3 regions of the Zoogloea sp. GW822-FHT05C07 genome follow, and region 3 is predicted to be linked to each of the others. Evidence: predicted binding sites of a transcription regulator. Region 3 holds the regulator's gene; each other region holds the start of a gene.
The links. The regulator sigma-54, encoded in region 3, starts transcription at its own class of promoters, with help from an activator protein. The targets are predictions, from matches to a motif close to TGGCACGCTTNCTGCTNA.
Positions count from the first base shown of each region.

Region 1: the regulator sigma-54 is predicted to act here: its motif matches at 1,716-1,733, upstream of glnA (type I glutamate--ammonia ligase).
Region 2: the regulator sigma-54 is predicted to act here: its motif matches at 1,871-1,888, upstream of AC3QL2_RS06490 (hydrogenase small subunit).

Region 1 covers NZ_CM179510.1:1,614,342-1,619,873, reverse strand. The annotation lists gene AC3QL2_RS07705 (rhodanese-like domain-containing protein) at 1-374, opposite strand, end outside; gene AC3QL2_RS07700 (cation diffusion facilitator family transporter) at 438-1,616, shown strand; gene glnA (type I glutamate--ammonia ligase) at 1,814-3,223, shown strand; gene AC3QL2_RS07690 (DUF4124 domain-containing protein) at 3,400-3,846, shown strand; gene glnL (nitrogen regulation protein NR(II)) at 3,917-4,990, shown strand; gene ntrC (nitrogen regulation protein NR(I)) at 5,075-5,532, shown strand, end outside.
Region 2 covers NZ_CM179510.1:1,354,352-1,359,883, forward strand. The annotation lists gene AC3QL2_RS06485 (nickel-dependent hydrogenase large subunit) at 1-684, opposite strand, end outside; gene AC3QL2_RS06490 (hydrogenase small subunit) at 684-1,775, opposite strand; gene AC3QL2_RS06495 (GNAT family N-acetyltransferase) at 2,060-2,557, shown strand; gene AC3QL2_RS06500 (hypothetical protein) at 2,733-3,074, shown strand; gene AC3QL2_RS06505 (DUF1800 domain-containing protein) at 3,087-4,664, shown strand; gene AC3QL2_RS06510 (DUF1501 domain-containing protein) at 4,680-5,532, shown strand, end outside.
Region 3 covers NZ_CM179510.1:2,748,102-2,753,633, reverse strand. The annotation lists gene AC3QL2_RS12970 (phosphatidylglycerophosphatase A family protein) at 1-110, shown strand, start outside; gene pncC (nicotinamide-nucleotide amidase) at 110-595, shown strand; gene AC3QL2_RS12960 (hypothetical protein) at 586-744, opposite strand; gene recA (recombinase RecA) at 812-1,843, shown strand; gene recX (recombination regulator RecX) at 1,869-2,318, shown strand; gene lptB (LPS export ABC transporter ATP-binding protein) at 2,305-3,027, shown strand; gene AC3QL2_RS12940 (RNA polymerase factor sigma-54) at 3,043-4,503, shown strand; gene hpf (ribosome hibernation-promoting factor, HPF/YfiA family) at 4,520-4,843, shown strand; gene ptsN (PTS IIA-like nitrogen regulatory protein PtsN) at 5,003-5,488, shown strand; gene hprK (HPr(Ser) kinase/phosphatase) at 5,457-5,532, shown strand, end outside.

The DNA.
Region 1 (5,532 bases), 1.1 Mb from region 3:
TCGAAGCCTTCCAGGATGTTGTAGGCATTGGTGAAACCCGACGCCGCGGCCAGCGTGGCGGCCGCGTTGGAGCGGGCGCCGCTGCGGCACAGGAACATCACCAGCGCTTCCGGGTCGACCTGGCGCTTGAATTGGGCCAGAAAATGCGGATTCGGTTCATTGCCCGGATAGAGCATCCATTCGATCTCGACGGAGCCCGGCACACGTCCGACCCAGTCCCACTCGGCGCGCGTGCGCACGTCCACGAGCCGGGCGCCGGGGGCGAGCTGGAGAATTTCCCAGGCCTCCTTGGGCGTGAGGCTACCGGCGTAGGGAACGTTCAGGCCTTGGCCGCGTTCCTGCGCGAGGGCAAGTGTTTCGCTTAATTTTCCCATGGCGGACATCCGGCTAGAATGGCGGGCTTGCGAGTATACCTCCGGCCCTACGGGCTGCAAGTCATGTCTTTCGAAGCTCATCCCGTCGCCGCGCCGGACGAGGCCCTCGACGCCGACCGCGCCCGCCAGGCCCAGCAGGCAACCTGGGTCAGCGTCGCCGTCAATGTCGTGCTGACGGTGCTGCAGATCACCGTCGGCCTGATCTCCCATGCCCAGAGCCTGGTGGCCGACGGCATGCATACGCTGTCCGACCTACTCGGCGATTTTCTGGTCCTGTTCGCGAGTCGTCACGGGGCGAGCCCCGCCGATGAATTGCACCCCTATGGCCATGGGCGCTACGAGACGGCCGCGTCGCTGGTGTTGGGGCTGGTGCTGGCGGGCGTGGGGGCGGGCTTCCTGCTGACGGCGGCGGTCCGCCTGCAGAGCCTGGAGTCCTTGCCGCAGCTGCATCCGATGGCCCTGTGGATGGCCTTGCTGACGTTGGCCGGCAAGGAAGGCCTGTTCCGCTACATGCTGGCGGTGGCCCAGCGCCTGCGTTCGCCGATGCTGGTGGCCAACGCCTGGCACGCGCGCGCCGATGCGGCGTCGTCGCTGGTGGTGGCAGTGGGTATTGGCGGCAGCCTGCTCGGCTACCGTTTCCTCGAGCCTCTTGGTGCGGCGCTGGTCGGCTTCATGATCCTGCGCATGGGGGCGATGCTTGGCTACGAGGCACTGCGCGAGCTCATCGATACCGGCGTGCAGCCCGACGAGGTGGCCAGGATCCGCGAGACGGTGACGACGACGCCCGGCGTGATCGACGTTCATGAGCTGCGTACCCGCCGCATGGCCCACCGGGTGCTGGTTGATGCCCACGTCCGCGTGGATGCGCGGATCAGCGTGTCGGAAGGGCACCGCATTGCTGAACTGGCTCGCCACCGGGTGCGTAGCGGTCACCAGGACGTACTCGACGTGCTGGTGCATGTGGATACCGAAGAGGATCAGATCGCCGCGCTGGGGCGTGCGCTGCCTGGCCGGGAGGCACTGGTCGCCGAGCTCGATGCGCTGCTCGGCGACGTGCCGCAGGCTGCCCCAGCCGTTTTCCACTACGTCGGCGAACGCGTGGAGGCCGAGGTGTATCTGCCCTTCGAGTGGTGCGCCGATGCCGATCGGCTGGCAGGCCTGCAGCAGCGGCTGCGGAATTACTGCAATGGTGCATCGCCACACTGGGGGCAGATCTCACTTCTTTGCAGAATTGCACCTTAATGGTGCATTTGTATTAAATATGCACTTATATGGTGCGAGTTTTTTTAAGAACCTTGCGCATTAGCCTTATGGCACAATGAAGTGTTTTCAATCGCGTGCTGGCATGCTTGCTGCTTGTTGGTTCCGCCGACTGAATTGTCGTAATAGTTGACCTTTATCCACTGCGCAGCAGCTTCAACCCGTTAGGAGTGAGTTATATGACCCCGCAAGACGTCATGAAGATCGTCCAGGAGAACGAAGTCAAGTTCGTCGACTTCCGCTTCACCGACACCAAGGGCAAGGAACAGCACGTCGGCGTGCCCATCAGTGCTTTCGATGAAGACAAGTTCGAAAGCGGTCATGCCTTTGACGGTTCCTCCATCGCGGGCTGGAAGGGTATTCAGGCCTCCGACATGCTGCTGATGCCGGACCCCAACACCGCCTACATCGATCCGTTCTTCGACGAGACCACCCTGGTTCTGACCTGTGACGTGATCGACCCGGCCGACGGCAAGGGCTATGACCGCGACCCGCGCTCCATCGCCAACCGCGCCGAGGCTTACCTGAAGTCTTCCGGCATTGGTGATACCGCCTTCTTCGGCCCCGAACCCGAATTCTTCATCTTCGACTCCGTCGAGTGGAAGGTCGGCATGTCCGGCGCCTACCACAAGATCTTCTCCGAAGAAGGTGCCTGGTCTTCCGACATCAAGTTCGAAGGCGGTAACACCGGCTACCGTCCCGCTGTGAAGGGCGGCTACTTCCCGGTTCCCCCGGTCGATTCCTTTAACGACATGCGTGCCGCCATGTGTCTGGCTCTCGAAGCCTGCGGCGTGCCGGTTGAAGTGCATCACCACGAAGTAGCGACCGCTGGCCAGAACGAAATCGGCACCAAGTTCAACACCCTGGTGCGTCGTGCCGACCAGACCCAGATCACCAAGTACATCGTCCAGAACGTCGCTCACCAGTACGGCAAGACCGCGACCTTCATGCCGAAGCCCATCGTTGGCGACAACGGTTCCGGCATGCACGTGCACCAGTCCATCTGGAAGGACGGCAAGAACCTGTTCGCCGGCAACGGCTACGCTGGCCTGTCCGAGACCGCCCTGTACTACATCGGCGGCATCATCAAGCACGCCCGTGCCCTGAACGCGATCACCAACCCGCTGACCAACTCCTACAAGCGTCTGGTGCCCCACTACGAAGCTCCGGTGAAGCTGGCCTACTCCGCCAAGAACCGTTCCGCTTCCATCCGTATCCCGTTCGTCAACAGTGACAAGGCTCGCCGCATCGAGACCCGTTTCCCGGATCCGGGCGCGAACCCCTACCTGTGCTTCGCCGCGCTGATGATGGCCGGCCTCGACGGCATCCAGAACAAGATCCACCCGGGCGACCCCGCCGACAAGAACCTGTACGACCTGCCGCCGGAAGAAGACGCGCTCATCCCGACCGTCTGCTCCAGCCTCGAACAGGCTCTGGAAGCCCTGGACAAGGACCGCGAGTTCCTGACCCGTGGTGGCGTGTTCAGCAATGACTTCATCGACTCCTTCATCGCCCTCAAGAGCGAAGAAGTGAACCGTCTGCGCGTCGAAGTGCACCCGGTCGAGTTCGAGATGTACTACGCCATCTGATCTTTGGATCGGAGCCGGTCAGCATGCTGGCCGGTTGCTGCGTTGAAGAAGGACGGGATCATTCCCGTCCTTTTTTCGTTTCCGGGGTCCGGGTTTGTGTTTGTCCCGCCCGGCCCCTAAACTAGCTGCCGCTTCCGGTTTCCACTGTACCGACGATGAGTCTACGAATAGCCTTGGTGCTGGCCGCATTGCTGTGTTCGCCGCTGGCGCGTGCCGACATCTTCAAGTGTGTCGATGAAGCGGGTCATGTGACCTATACCAACAGCAGGACGACCGCCAAAGGGTGCAGCGTGCTTGCCCGCGACCAGGCAGTGTCGTCCGTGTCGGGGGCGATGCGTCCAGCAGCCCAATCGGCGCCCCCGGGTGGTGCTTCCGGTGGTTCGGCTGCGGGTTTTCCCCGGGTCGATGCCGGTACGCAGAAGACGCGTGACACGGATCGCCGCCGTATCCTGGAAGATGAGCTGAATACCGAGAAGGGGGCATTCGATGCGGCCACCCGGCAGCTGACGGAGCTGGACGCTTCCCGTCGCGGGTCGGGGGATCGTCAGTCCCTGCTGGACAAGATCCAGCTACACGAGCGCAACGTAGAGGCGCTGAAGCGCGAGATCTCCAATTTGCGCTGAGTCCGGATGGGGCGAGGGTGGGCAGGATGCCGTATGCTCGCCTGGTCTGCTTCTTGCATTGGGCCCTCGTATGCAAAACGATCAGCTCGACACAACGCCCCCCGCCTTCGCCGGTCTCGAGCTGCTGTCTTCAGCAGTCGTCCTGATCGACGACGAATTCGTGGTCCGCTACCTCAATCCGGGGGCGGAGAACCTGTTTGCCGTCAGCAGCCGGAAGATCGTTGGTTACTCCCTGCGGCGCCTGCTCGGGGAGCCCGCCGGGCTCGACAGCGCCTTGAACAACGTCTTGCGGGATAACTGGAGTTACACGGGACATAACCTGACCGTCAGCCGTCCCGGTATGGTGGCCCTGCACCTGGATTGCACCGTCACGCCCGTGGAAGCGGCGGGCGCGCGCCTCCTTCTGGAGTTCCGTCCGATGGATGCGCACCTTAAAGTGGCGCGGGAAGAACAGCTGGCGCACCAGCAGCAGGCGAATCGGGAACTGATCCGTAACCTGGCCCACGAAATCAAGAATCCCCTCGGCGGCATTCGTGGTTCGGCCCAGTTGCTGGAGCGGGAACTGGACGATCCCCAGTTGCGGGAATACACGCAGGTCATCATCGCCGAGGCGGACCGCCTGCAGGACCTGATGAACCGCCTGCTCACGTCCCACCGCATGATGCAGCCGTCCCAGCTCAATCCCCATGACGTGCTGGAGCGCGTGCGGCGTCTGATCCTGGCGGAATTCCCGTCCGTCGAGGTGCGCCGCGACTATGACACCAGCCTGCCCTACATCACCGGTGATCGGGAGCAGCTGATTCAGGCCATTCTCAACATCGCCCGCAATGCCGCCCAGGCCATGCAGGGGGAAGGGGAGATCGTGCTGCGCACCCGCGCGGCCCGGCAGATCACGCTGGCCAAGCGCCGTTTCAAGCTGGCATTGCAGTTGCAGGTCATCGACAACGGGCCGGGGGTGCCGGAAGAGATCCGCGACAAGATCTTTTATCCGCTGGTATCCGGACGCGAGAACGGCAGCGGTCTGGGCCTTTCCCTGGCGCAGAGTTTCATCGATCAGCACCAGGGGGCTATCGACGTGGACTCCCGTCCGGGGCGGACCTGTTTTACCGTCTTCCTGCCCATCACGCGGGATGCGGATGGCTAGGGGTTGTATAGAAAATGCACCATAATGGTGCATTAAGTTTAAGGCAGAGCACTGCCATGTTTCACTCTTGTGCGCGTGAATGATATGAATGCAGCCGTCTGGATAGTTGATGATGACCGCTCGATCCGTTGGGTTCTCGAAAAGGCCCTGGCTCGGGAGGAGATTCCGTACAAGAGCTTCGGTACCGCCAGTGAGGTTATGTCTGCACTGGAGGGCGTGTCCCAGCCGCCCCGTGTGCTGCTGTCCGACATCCGGATGCCCGGGGAATCGGGTCTGGCCCTGCTGAGCAAGGTCAAGGCACGTTTCCCGCACATGCCGGTCATCATCATGACCGCCTACTCCGATCTGGACAGCGCTGTGGCGGCCTTCCAGGGCGGCGCCTTCGAATATCTGCCCAAGCCTTTCGACGTGGATCAGGCCGTCGAGCTGGTACGTCGGGCGATCGACGAAAGTGCCCACCAGGCTGGCACCGAAGAGGTGCTCAGCGCGGTGCCCGAGATCCTCGGCCAGGCGCCGGCGATGCAGGAGGTCTTCCGCGCCAT
Region 2 (5,532 bases), 1.4 Mb from region 3:
GTGCGGGTTCTTGCCGCCGAAGATGGTGTGGACCTTGACGATGTCCTTCTGGAAATCCAGCGCTTCCAGGTAGTGAGTGACCGCCATCAGGTTGGCTTCGGGCGGCAGCTTGTAGGCCGGGTTGCCCCAGTAGCCGTTCATGAAGGGGCCGAGCTGGCCGGATTCGACGAACTTCTTCAAGCGGTTCTGCACGTCGCGGAAATAGCCCGGCGAGGACAGCGGCCAGCTGGAAATGCTCTGGGCCAGTTCGGAGGTCTTCTTCGGATCGGCCTTCAGCGCCGACACCACGTCCACCCAGTCCAGCGCGTGCAGATGATAGAAGTGCACCAGGTGGTCGTGGATGTACAGGTTCAGCTGCATCAGGTTGCGGATGATGTTGGCGTTCTCCGGGATCTGGATCGCCAAGGCATCTTCCACCGCGCGCACGGACGTCAGCGCATGGGTGCCGGTGCACACGCCACAGATCCGCTCGGTGAAGGCCCACGCATCGCGCGGGTCGCGGCCCTTCAGGATCACCTCCAGCCCGCGCCACATGGTGCCGGTGGACACCGCGTTGCGGATCACGTTCTTGTCGTCGATGTTCACCTCGACACGCATGTGGCCCTCGATCCGGCACACCGGATCGACCACCACGCGCTTGCCGGAGTTATCGAGCTTGAAGCCCTGGGTTTCAAGCACAGTCATTATTTATCTCCCGAATTCTGGTTGTCGCCCTGCTTGTCGCTGCGGGCCCGCGCCAGCGCCGTCACCGCGGCATGGGCGGCAACCGCCGCACCGACCACGCCGGCCGCCGTGCCGCCGACCTTGTCGGCATTGCCTTCGATGGCGAACTGCTTGATGTCGGTGACGCGGTCGTAGAAGCTGCCCTTGTCCCAGAAGCCGTCTTCCGAGCAGCCGATGCAGCCGTGGCCGGACTGCACCGGCCAACTGACGCCGCCGTTCCAGCGCATCGACGAGCAGGCGTTGTAGGTGGTCGGGCCCTTGCAGCCCATCTTGTAAAGGCAATAGCCCTTGCGCGCCGCGTCGTCGTCCCAGTTCTCGACGAACTGGCCGGCGTCGAAGTGAGGACGACGGTAGCACTTGTCGTGAATGCGCTGGCCGTAGAACATCTTCGGGCGGCCCTGGCGATCCAGCTCGGGAATCTTGTCGAAGGTCAGCATGTAGGTGACGACGCCGGTCATCACCTCGGCGATCGGCGGGCAACCGGGCACGCGCACGATGGGCTTGTCGGTGATCACTTTGTGCACCGGCGTCGCGCGGGTCGGGTTCGGCTTGGCGGCCTGCACGCAGCCGTAGGACGCGCAGGCACCCCAGCTGATGATGGCCTTGGCGTCGGCACAGGTTTCCTTCAGCACTTCCACGAAGGGACGGCCGCCGTGGATGCAGAACATGCCATCTTCGTTGAGCGGCGGATTGCCTTCGACGGCAACGATGTAGTTGCCCTTGTACTTCTTCTTGACCTCTTCGATGATCGCCTCGGCCTGGTGGCCGGCAGCCGCCATCAGCGTGTCGTCGTAATCGAGGGACAGCATCGACAGCACCACGTCCTTGGTCAGCGGATGGGCCGAGCGGATGAAGGACTCCGAGCAGCAGGTGCACTCCAGACCGTGCAGCCAGATCACCGGCGTGCGCGGCTTGTTTTCCAGCGCGTGGGCGATCTTGGGTACGAAAGCGCTGCCGAGGCCCAGCGAGGTGGCCGTCAGGCTGCAGAATTTCATGAAGCTGCGGCGCGTGATGCCTTGCCGCCGCAGCACTTCGTAGAACGTTTCAGTCATGGATACCAACCCCCTGGTGGAACATCGGGCCCGGATATGTTCTGATCTATTGCGACGCAAGCGGGCCGGCACGGTCGCACATGGCGAGAGGGGATTTAACAAAAAGCGTGCCCAATTTCGGAACGCTTCAAAAACCCTTATCCGACAAGGCTTTATCAATTCACGACAGGCCGTCGCGCCAATAGCGCCGGGAGACTGGTAATCGACTGACCGGTCAAACGGAAACCATACGTCCACTTCCAAACCAATCAAACGACATAAACCCGAGTTTTCCGATCCCTACGATGAGCGACCTTTCCATCCAGCCCGTCGACTTCGACGACGCAGCCCAGCGCGACGACTTCCTCGTCCTGCTCGACCACTACATGCGTGGCCCGACCGGCAGCGGCCAGGCCATGAGCGACACGCTGCGCACGCGCCTGCCGGACGAACTGCGCCGCCGCCCGACCGTGCTGAGCTTCATTGCCTACTGGAACAAGAAGGAGGAGCGGCAGGCCGCAGGGCTGATCAACTGCGTGGAGGGCTTCTCCACCTTCGCCGGCAAACCGCTGTTGAATGTGCACGACATCATCGTGCATGAAGACTTCCGCCGCCGCGGCATCGCCACGGCCCTGCTGGCCCACGCCGAACAGGTGGCGCGGCAACGGGGCTGCTGCAAGCTGACCCTCGAGGTGCTCGAAGGCAATGCCGGCGCCCGCCAGGCCTACCTGAACAGCGGCTTCGCGGGCTACCAGCTCGACCCGGCCATGGGCCAGGCCCTGTTCATGGAAAAGAAGCTCTGAATCCGCACCGGCTTGAAAGAGGCAGAGGCGGCCCGCGCAACACGTGCTTGCAAATGAGGCCGCTTGCTTACATTTTCGATGTCAAACAGGCGTCAGGCCAGAACGTTAGTGTTCGCAGGCAGGACGATTCGCGCCTGCTCCAATTGAAAGCCCCTTTCCTGCGGAGGAGATCATCATGACCAAGCAGCATCGCAACCTGTTTTCCGCCCTCGTCGTGTCCGCCATGGCTTCCGTTGTCATAGGCAACACTTTTGCGGCCGATGGTCAGTGGGCCAAGACGCATCCCCGTCGCGCCGAAGTGAATGGCCGGCTGGCGAACCAGAATCACCGCATCAATCAGGAAGTGAAGGAAGGGGAGATCAGTGGCAAGCAGGCCGCTGCCCTGCACAGGGAAGACCGGCAGATCCGCCGCGAGGAGCGCATGATGGCCAGCCAGAACGGAGGCCATATCACCAAGCGCGAACAGCGGACCCTGAACCAGCAGGAAAACGCGGTCAGCCGCCAGATCGGCCAGTAAGGGTTCGCGGCCATGGCTCCAGCCGTTGGGAAACTGGGCTGCGCGGTAGCGCTGTTGTTGGCCTTTCTCACGCCAGTGGCGCTGCGCGCGGACGACGGCGCCGGCGAGCGAGCCGCGCTGCATGTCCTCAACCGCCTGAGCTTTGGCCCCGCGCCGGGCGATCTGGCCCACGTCATGCAGGTGGGTGTCGATCGTTATATCGATGAGCAACTGCATCCCGAACGCTTGCCTATACCCGGATCGCTCAGCCGCGATCTGGCGGGCCTCGATTCGGCAAATGCGTCTCCCCGGGAACTCATCGGCCAGTTCCGGGAGGCGCAGCAGGCGGTTCGCTCGGAGGGCGAGGATGCCAAGGCCCAGCGGCGGGAGCTGTTGCGCCGCGTGGCCCTGGAGGCCGGCGAAGCCCGCCTGCTGCAGGCGCTGCAAAGCCCCCGGCAGTTGCAGGAGGTCATGGTCGATTTCTGGTTCAATCACTTCAATGTCTTCGCCGGCAAGGGGCTCGACCGCGTCCTTGTGGAGTCTTACGAGCGCGAGGCGATCCGGCCCTACGCCCTGGGACGCTTCCGCGATCTGCTGGGCGCCACGGCCCACCATCCGGCCATGCTGTTCTACCTGGACAACTGGCTGTCCGTGTCGCCCGATTTCCACCCCCGCGGCGGCGGGCCGGCGGCGAAGACATCCGGCCTCAACGAGAACTACGCCCGCGAGTTGATGGAGCTGCATACCCTCGGCGTCGATGGGGGATATAGCCAGCATGACGTGACCGAGCTGGCCCGCATGCTCACAGGCTGGACCTTCGATGCGCGCACCAGACGGGGCGACGCCCTGTTCTTCTTCGACCCCCGGCGCCACGACAACGGGGACAAGACCTGGCTGGGGCGCCCGGTGACGGCGCGTGGCCAGGCCGAGGGCGAATGGGCGCTCGATGTGCTGGCCCGCCAGCCGGCCACTGCCAGGCACATCAGCTACCAGCTCGCCCAGTATTTCGTCGCCGATGTTCCGCCCCCCACCCTGGTGGAACACTTGTCCCGGCGCTTCCTGGAGACCGACGGCGATATCCGCGCGGTGCTGGCGAGCTTGTTCGCGAGCAAGGAGTTCCGCACCCCCGCCTTCCAGGGGGCCAAGTTCAAGACGCCTTACCAGTACGTGCTGTCGTCCCTGCGCGCTGCGGGTAATCCGGTGCGCAATGTCCGCCCGCTGCTGGGAACGCTCAATCAGCTGGGCATGCCGCTGTACGGTTGCCTGCCCCCCGACGGCTACAAGAATACCGAGGACGCCTGGCTCAGCCCCGATGCGGTGAGCCGCCGCATCGACTTTGCTTCGGCCCTGGCGGGCGGCAGGCTGGTCCTGGCCGAAGCGCCTGGCGAGGGGGGCGGTGCAATGCTGGCCACGGCCGTGCCGAGCGGCGCCGGCCGCGCCCGGGAAATGCGCGACGCGTCCGTCAAAGGGCAGCCCTCGGTGGATGCGGCGCGCCTGCTGACAACCCTGGGCAGTTCCATTTCGGCCAGGACCCGCGCGGAGGTGGAACAATCGGCGCCGACCCTGCGAGCCGCGCTGGTGCTCGGCAGCCCTGATTTCATGCATCACTGACCCTGGAGACACGCGATGCTGCGCCGGGATTTCCTCAAGATGGCGGCTCTGGGTGGCGCCGTGCTGCTGCCTTGCGGGCGCTCGGCCATCGCGGCCCGGGGGGAACCGGGTGCAGCCGGCGCAGGCCGGCTGGTGGTGGTGTTCCTGCGCGGGGCGGTGGATGGCCTGAGCATCGTGGTGCCCTACGGCGAGCCCGAATACTATCGCGCCAGATCGACCATCGCCCTGGCCCCGCCGGGCGGCGAGAACGGGGTCCTGGACCTGGACGGGCGCTTCGGTCTGCACCCGGCCCTGGCGCCCCTGCTGCCGTACTGGCAGGGCGGGCGCCTGGCCTTCGTGCATGCATCCGGGTCGCCGGACCCCAGCCGCTCCCACTTCGACGCCCAGGACTACATGGAGTCCGGCACGCCGGGGCGCAGGACAACCCCGGACGGCTGGCTCAATCGCCTGCTCGGGGCGTTGCCGCCGGTGGCCAACCCCGCGCCGCTGCGCGCCCTCGGCATGGGCGCAGTGCTGCCGCGTGCCCTGGCGGGGCGCCAGCCGGTGGCGAACCTGCCCCTGGGCGACCGGGCCACGCGCCCGACCCTGCTCGACCGGCCCAAGGTCGCCCAGGCCTTCGATCGCCTGTACGACAGCGACGACAAGCTGTCACGGGCCTACCGGGAGTCCCAGCGCGCCCACAAGGAAGCCATGGAGGCCCTCGACCCGGCCCGCCTCGCACAGGAGATGACCACCGCCGACAACGGCGCCCCACCTGCGGCGGGCTTTCCCGGCGACGCGGCCCGCCTGGCGCGCCTGATGCGCCAGGACGGGGGCATCCAGTTAGCCTTCATGGCCGTCGGAGGATGGGATACCCACGCCAACCAGG
Region 3 (5,532 bases):
GCTGGGTGGACGAACGCACCCGCGGCGGCTTCGGCGTGATGCTCGACGACCTGCTGGCCGCCGGCTATTCGCTGCTCGTGCTGGCCATCCTGAAGAGGATCATCGGCTGATGGACGCTCAACTGGAAACCCTGTCCCGCCTCGTCGGCGAGCATCTGCAGGCCAAGGGCTGGCGACTGGCCAGCGCGGAATCCTGTACCGGCGGCTGGGTCGCCGAAGTGGTCACCGCCACGGCCGGCAGTTCGGCCTGGTTCGACTGCGGCTTCATCACCTACTCCAACGACGCCAAGTGTGCGCTGCTCGGCGTCTCGCCGATGACCTTGGCGCGTTACGGCGCAGTCAGCGAACAGACCACCGCGGCGATGGCCAGCGGCACGCTGGAACGCGCCGAGGCCGACCTGGCCCTGTCGATCTCGGGCATCGCCGGTCCCACCGGCGGCTCGCCGGAAAAACCCGTCGGCACCGTCTGCTTCGGCTGGATCCGCACCGGCGAGGCCGCCCAGACCGCGACCTGCCACTTCGACGGCGACCGGGAAGCGGTGCGCCACCAGGCCGTTGTCTTCGCCCTCGAAGAGCTGCTCCGCCGCTACCGCTGAAGCGCTTCGCCGCCGCCAGGCGCAATGCCAAAAAAGTCATCTGGCATGCGGATTGCAATAATGCTCAGCAATTTCGCTGGACGCCCGCCAGCGACTGTATAAAATACCAGCATCGCCACATGCTTCGTGGCGAAAATTTGCTGCGGCACCTGCGTCCACTCCTACGCAAACTCTGTGCCATAATCTCCAAAACCCTTATCACAAGGATCAAGACAAATGGATGACAACAAGGCCAAGGCCCTCGCCGCTGCCCTTTCGCAGATCGAAAAGCAGTTCGGCAAAGGCTCGATCATGCGCCTCGGTGACGGCGAGGTCGAAAGCGACATCCAGACCGTGTCCACCGGCTCCCTGGGCCTCGACATCGCCCTCGGCATCGGCGGCCTGCCCCGTGGCCGGGTTGTCGAAATCTATGGTCCCGAATCCTCCGGCAAGACCACGCTGACCCTGCAGGTCGTAGCCGAGATGCAGAAGCTCGGCGGCACCGCCGCCTTCATCGACGCCGAACACGCGCTCGACGTCACCTATGCCCAGAAGCTCGGCGTCAATATCGGCGACCTGCTGATCTCCCAGCCGGACACCGGCGAACAGGCCCTCGAGATCGCCGACATGCTGGTGCGTTCCGGCGGCGTGGACGTGGTCATCATCGACTCCGTCGCAGCGCTCACCCCGAAGGCCGAAATCGAAGGCGAGATGGGCGACCAGCTGCCTGGTCTGCAGGCCCGCCTGATGTCCCAGGCCTTGCGCAAGCTCACCGCCAACATCAAGCGCACCAACACGCTGGTGATCTTCATCAACCAGATCCGCATGAAGATCGGCGTGATGTTCGGCAGCCCGGAAACCACCACCGGCGGCAACGCGCTCAAGTTCTACGCATCCGTGCGCATGGACATCCGCCGCATCGGCACCATCAAGAAGAACGACGAGGTGATCGGCTCCGAGACCAAGGTGAAGGTCGTCAAGAACAAGGTCGCCCCGCCGTTCCGCGAAACCCTGTTCGACATCCTGTACGGCGAAGGCACCTCCCGCGAAGGCGAGATCATCGATCTGGGCGTCCAGCACAAGTTCGTCGACAAGTCCGGCGCCTGGTACGCCTACAACGGCGAGAAGATCGGCCAGGGCAAGGACAACGCCCGCGAGTTCCTGAAGACCAACCCGCACATCGCCCGCGAGATCGAGAACAAGATCCGCGTAGCGGTCGGCCTGCCCGAGATGGCCGCGGTGGCTCCGGCAGCCGCAGCGGCGGCCTGACGAAGCGGCCCCGGACGGCACGCCGATGACTGCAAGCCTGCATGAGCGCGCGCTACGCTGCCTGGCCCAGCGGGAACACTCCCGCGTGGAGCTGGCGCGCAAGCTCGGCACGCTCGGCAGCCACGAGGAGGTCGATGCCGAGCTCAACCGCCTCGTAGACCTCGGCCTGCTGTCCGATGCCCGTTTTGCCGACGCCTACGTGCGCGCCAAGGCCAGCCGCTTCGGTGCCGCCCGCCTGAAACTGGAACTGAGCCGCCGCGGGGTATCCTCCGAACTGATCGGCGACGCGATCGCGGAAAACACCGCTGAGAGCGAATTCGAACGGGCACGCGACATCCACCGCCGAAAATTCTCCACGCCGCCCGCAGACGCGCGAGAATGGGCACGGCAGGCGAGATTCCTTCAAGGTCGCGGCTTTTCCACCGAAATCATTCGTAGAGTCCTGAAAGAACACCCCGGCGATGAGCCTGCTTAAAGTCAGCAACCTGCGCAAGAAGTACAAGGCCCGCACGGTCGTTCACGACGTTTCCTTCAACGTCGGCAGTGGCGAGGTCGTCGGCCTGCTCGGCCCCAATGGCGCCGGCAAGACCACCTGCTTCTACATGATCGTCGGCCTGGTGGCCGCCGACGGCGGCGAGATCACCCTCGACGACGAGGTGCTGACCCATCGCCCGATCCACCAGCGCGCGCGCCTGGGGCTGTCCTACCTGCCGCAGGAGATGAGTGTCTTCCGCAAGCTGACGGTGGCCGAGAACATCCAGGCTGTGCTCGAGCTGCAGAGCCTATCCAAGGCCCAGATCGCCAGCCGCCTCGACGAATTGCTGAACGAGCTGGGCATCGAGCACCTGCGCGACAGTACCGCCATCTCCCTGTCCGGCGGTGAGCGCCGTCGCTGCGAGATCGCCCGCGCCCTGGCCACCGCCCCCCGCCTGATCCTGCTCGACGAGCCCTTCGCCGGCGTCGACCCGATCGCCGTCATCGACATCCAGAAGATCATCCGCTTCCTGAAGGACAAGGGGATCGGTGTGCTGATCACCGACCACAACGTCCGTGAAACCCTCGGCATCTGCGATCGTGCCTTCATCATCAACGCCGGCGAGGTGCTGGCCAGCGGCCGCCCGGACGAGATCGTTCACAACGAACAGGTCCGCCAGGTATACCTCGGCGAGCACTTCAGGCTCTGAGGCCCGATACGACTCATGAAGCCCAGCCTTCAGCTCAAACTCTCCCAGCATCTCGCGCTGACGCCCCAGCTGCAGCAGTCCATCAAGCTGCTGCAGTTGTCGACCCTCGAACTCAACCAGGAGATCGAGAAGATCCTCCTGGAAAACCCCATGCTCGAGCGGGAGGAGCCCGAGGGCGACCTCGGCTCGAGCCGCGTCGAGGCGCCCGGCCCCGTGGCGCCGGCGGGCAGCGAAGCCGCCCACGAGCGCGAGCAGGAGCAATCCCGGGAGGCGGAACGCGAGCGCGAGCCGGACCACGATTTCGACGGCAGCGGCGAAGCCGGCGAATGGGCTGCGGCGGGTAGCGGCGGGCAGCGCGACGACGACGACGAGACCGACTTCCAGGAGTTCCAGGCCGCCGTGCCATCCCTGCGCGACCACCTGGACGCTCAGGTCGCCCTGACCCCGCTGTCCGACCGGGACAGGGCGCTGGTGCGCTTCCTCATCGAGGCCCTCGACGACGACGGCTACCTCAGCCAGGATCTGGCTGACCTGCTGCCGCTGCTGCCCCCCGAGCTGGAAATCGAGCTCGACGATCTCAAGATCGCGCTGCGCCAGATCCAGAGCCTGGACCCGGCCGGCATCGGCGCCCAGGACGTGGGCCAGTGCCTGGCCTTGCAGCTGCATACCCAGCCCCCCGGCGAAGCCCGCGACCTGGCCATCGCCATCGTCAGCGAACACCTCGAACTGCTGGCTGCCCGCGACTTCCTGAAGATCAAGCGCGCCCTGCGCTGCAGCGACGACACGCTGCGCGAGGCCCATGCGCTGATCCTCAGCCTCAACCCGCGCCCCGGCGCCCAGTTCTCCCAGGCCGACACCCGCTATGTGGTCCCCGACGTGGTGGTCCGCAAGATGCGTAACAACTGGGTCGTCAGCCTCAATCCCGACGCGATGCCGCGCCTGCGCATCAACCAGCTGTATGCCCAGATCCTGCGCGACAACCGCGGCGCCAGCGGTTCCCTGTCCAGCCACCTGCAGGAAGCACGCTGGCTGATCAAGAACGTGCAGCAGCGTTTCGACACCATCCAGCGGGTTTCGCAAGCGATCGTTGACCGCCAGCGCCAGTTCTTCGATTATGGCGATGTGGCAATGCGACCGCTGACCCTGCGGGAAATTGCCGAACAACTGGATCTACACGAATCCACCGTTTCGCGGGTGACCACCCAAAAGTACATGGCCACACCGCGGGGCATTTTCGAGTTCAAGTATTTTTTCGGCAGTCACGTTGCCACCGACAGCGGTGGGGCTGCTTCCTCGACGGCGATTCGGGCGCTGATTCGCCAGCTCGTGGGAGCGGAAGACAAGAAGAAACCCTTGTCCGACGCCAAGATTGCCGAGTTGTTGGGCCAGCAGGGTATCGTCGTGGCTCGTCGGACAATTGCAAAATACCGCGAGTCCCTCGATATTCCGCCGGTCAGTCTGCGCAAAACCATCTGACAGAAAGGTAGCAACCATGAACCTCAACATCACGGGGCATCACGTCGAAGTTACGCCGGCCATCCGCGAGTACGTCACGAGCAAGCTGGACCGCGTGATCCGTCACTTCGACAACGTCACCAGCGTCGGCGTGATCCTCTCGGTGGAAAAGCTGCGTCAGAAGGCCGAAGTTACCGTGCACGTGCGCGGCAAGGACATCTTCGTCGAGAACGAAGATGCCGACATGTACGCAGCCATCGACGGGCTGATCGACAAGCTCGACCGCCAGGTCCTGAAGTACAAGGACAAGACCAGCGACCACGGTCACGACTCCCTGAAGCAACACCTCGCCGAGTCCTGATTCCCGGCGTCGCGTAATACCCTTTTCCCCGGGACCGTTGTGGCTATAATGCGCCCCAATTGACACAACGGCCCCGGCGGCCTCCGCCTCCGGATCTTCCTGAATCGCCTTTCACCGGCAACCTGTGTCGGCCCGTTCCGCACACGGGAGAGTCCTCGCATGAACCTCATCGCCAAACTTCTGCCGCCGACCAACGTGGTCGTCGGACTCGAGGCGAGCAGCAAGAAGCGCGCTTTCGAGCAAGCCGGCCTGCTGTTCGAGAACAACCACGGCATCGGCCGCAGCACAGTCTTCGACAGCCTGTTTGCCCGCGAGAAGCTCGGCTCGACCGGCCTCGGCCAGGGCATCGCCATTCCCCACGGCCGCATCAAGGGCCTCAAGGAGGCGCTGGGTGCCTTCATCCGCCTCGCCGAGCCGGTACCCTTCGACGCCCCCGACGGACGCCCCGTGTCGATGCTGTTCGTGCTGCTGGTTCCCGAGCAGGCCAACGAGCACCATCTGCAACTGCTGTCCGAACTGGCCCAGATGTTCAGCGACCGCAGCTTCCGTGAACAGCTGATGAGCGCGCCCGATGCCCAGGCCGCCCACACCCTTTTCGCCCAATGGGGCAGCCATGCGTCAGACGACAGTCAGCCGGCTGTTTGACGACAACCTGGAGCGCCTGCGGCTGCGCCACATCTGCGGCAGCC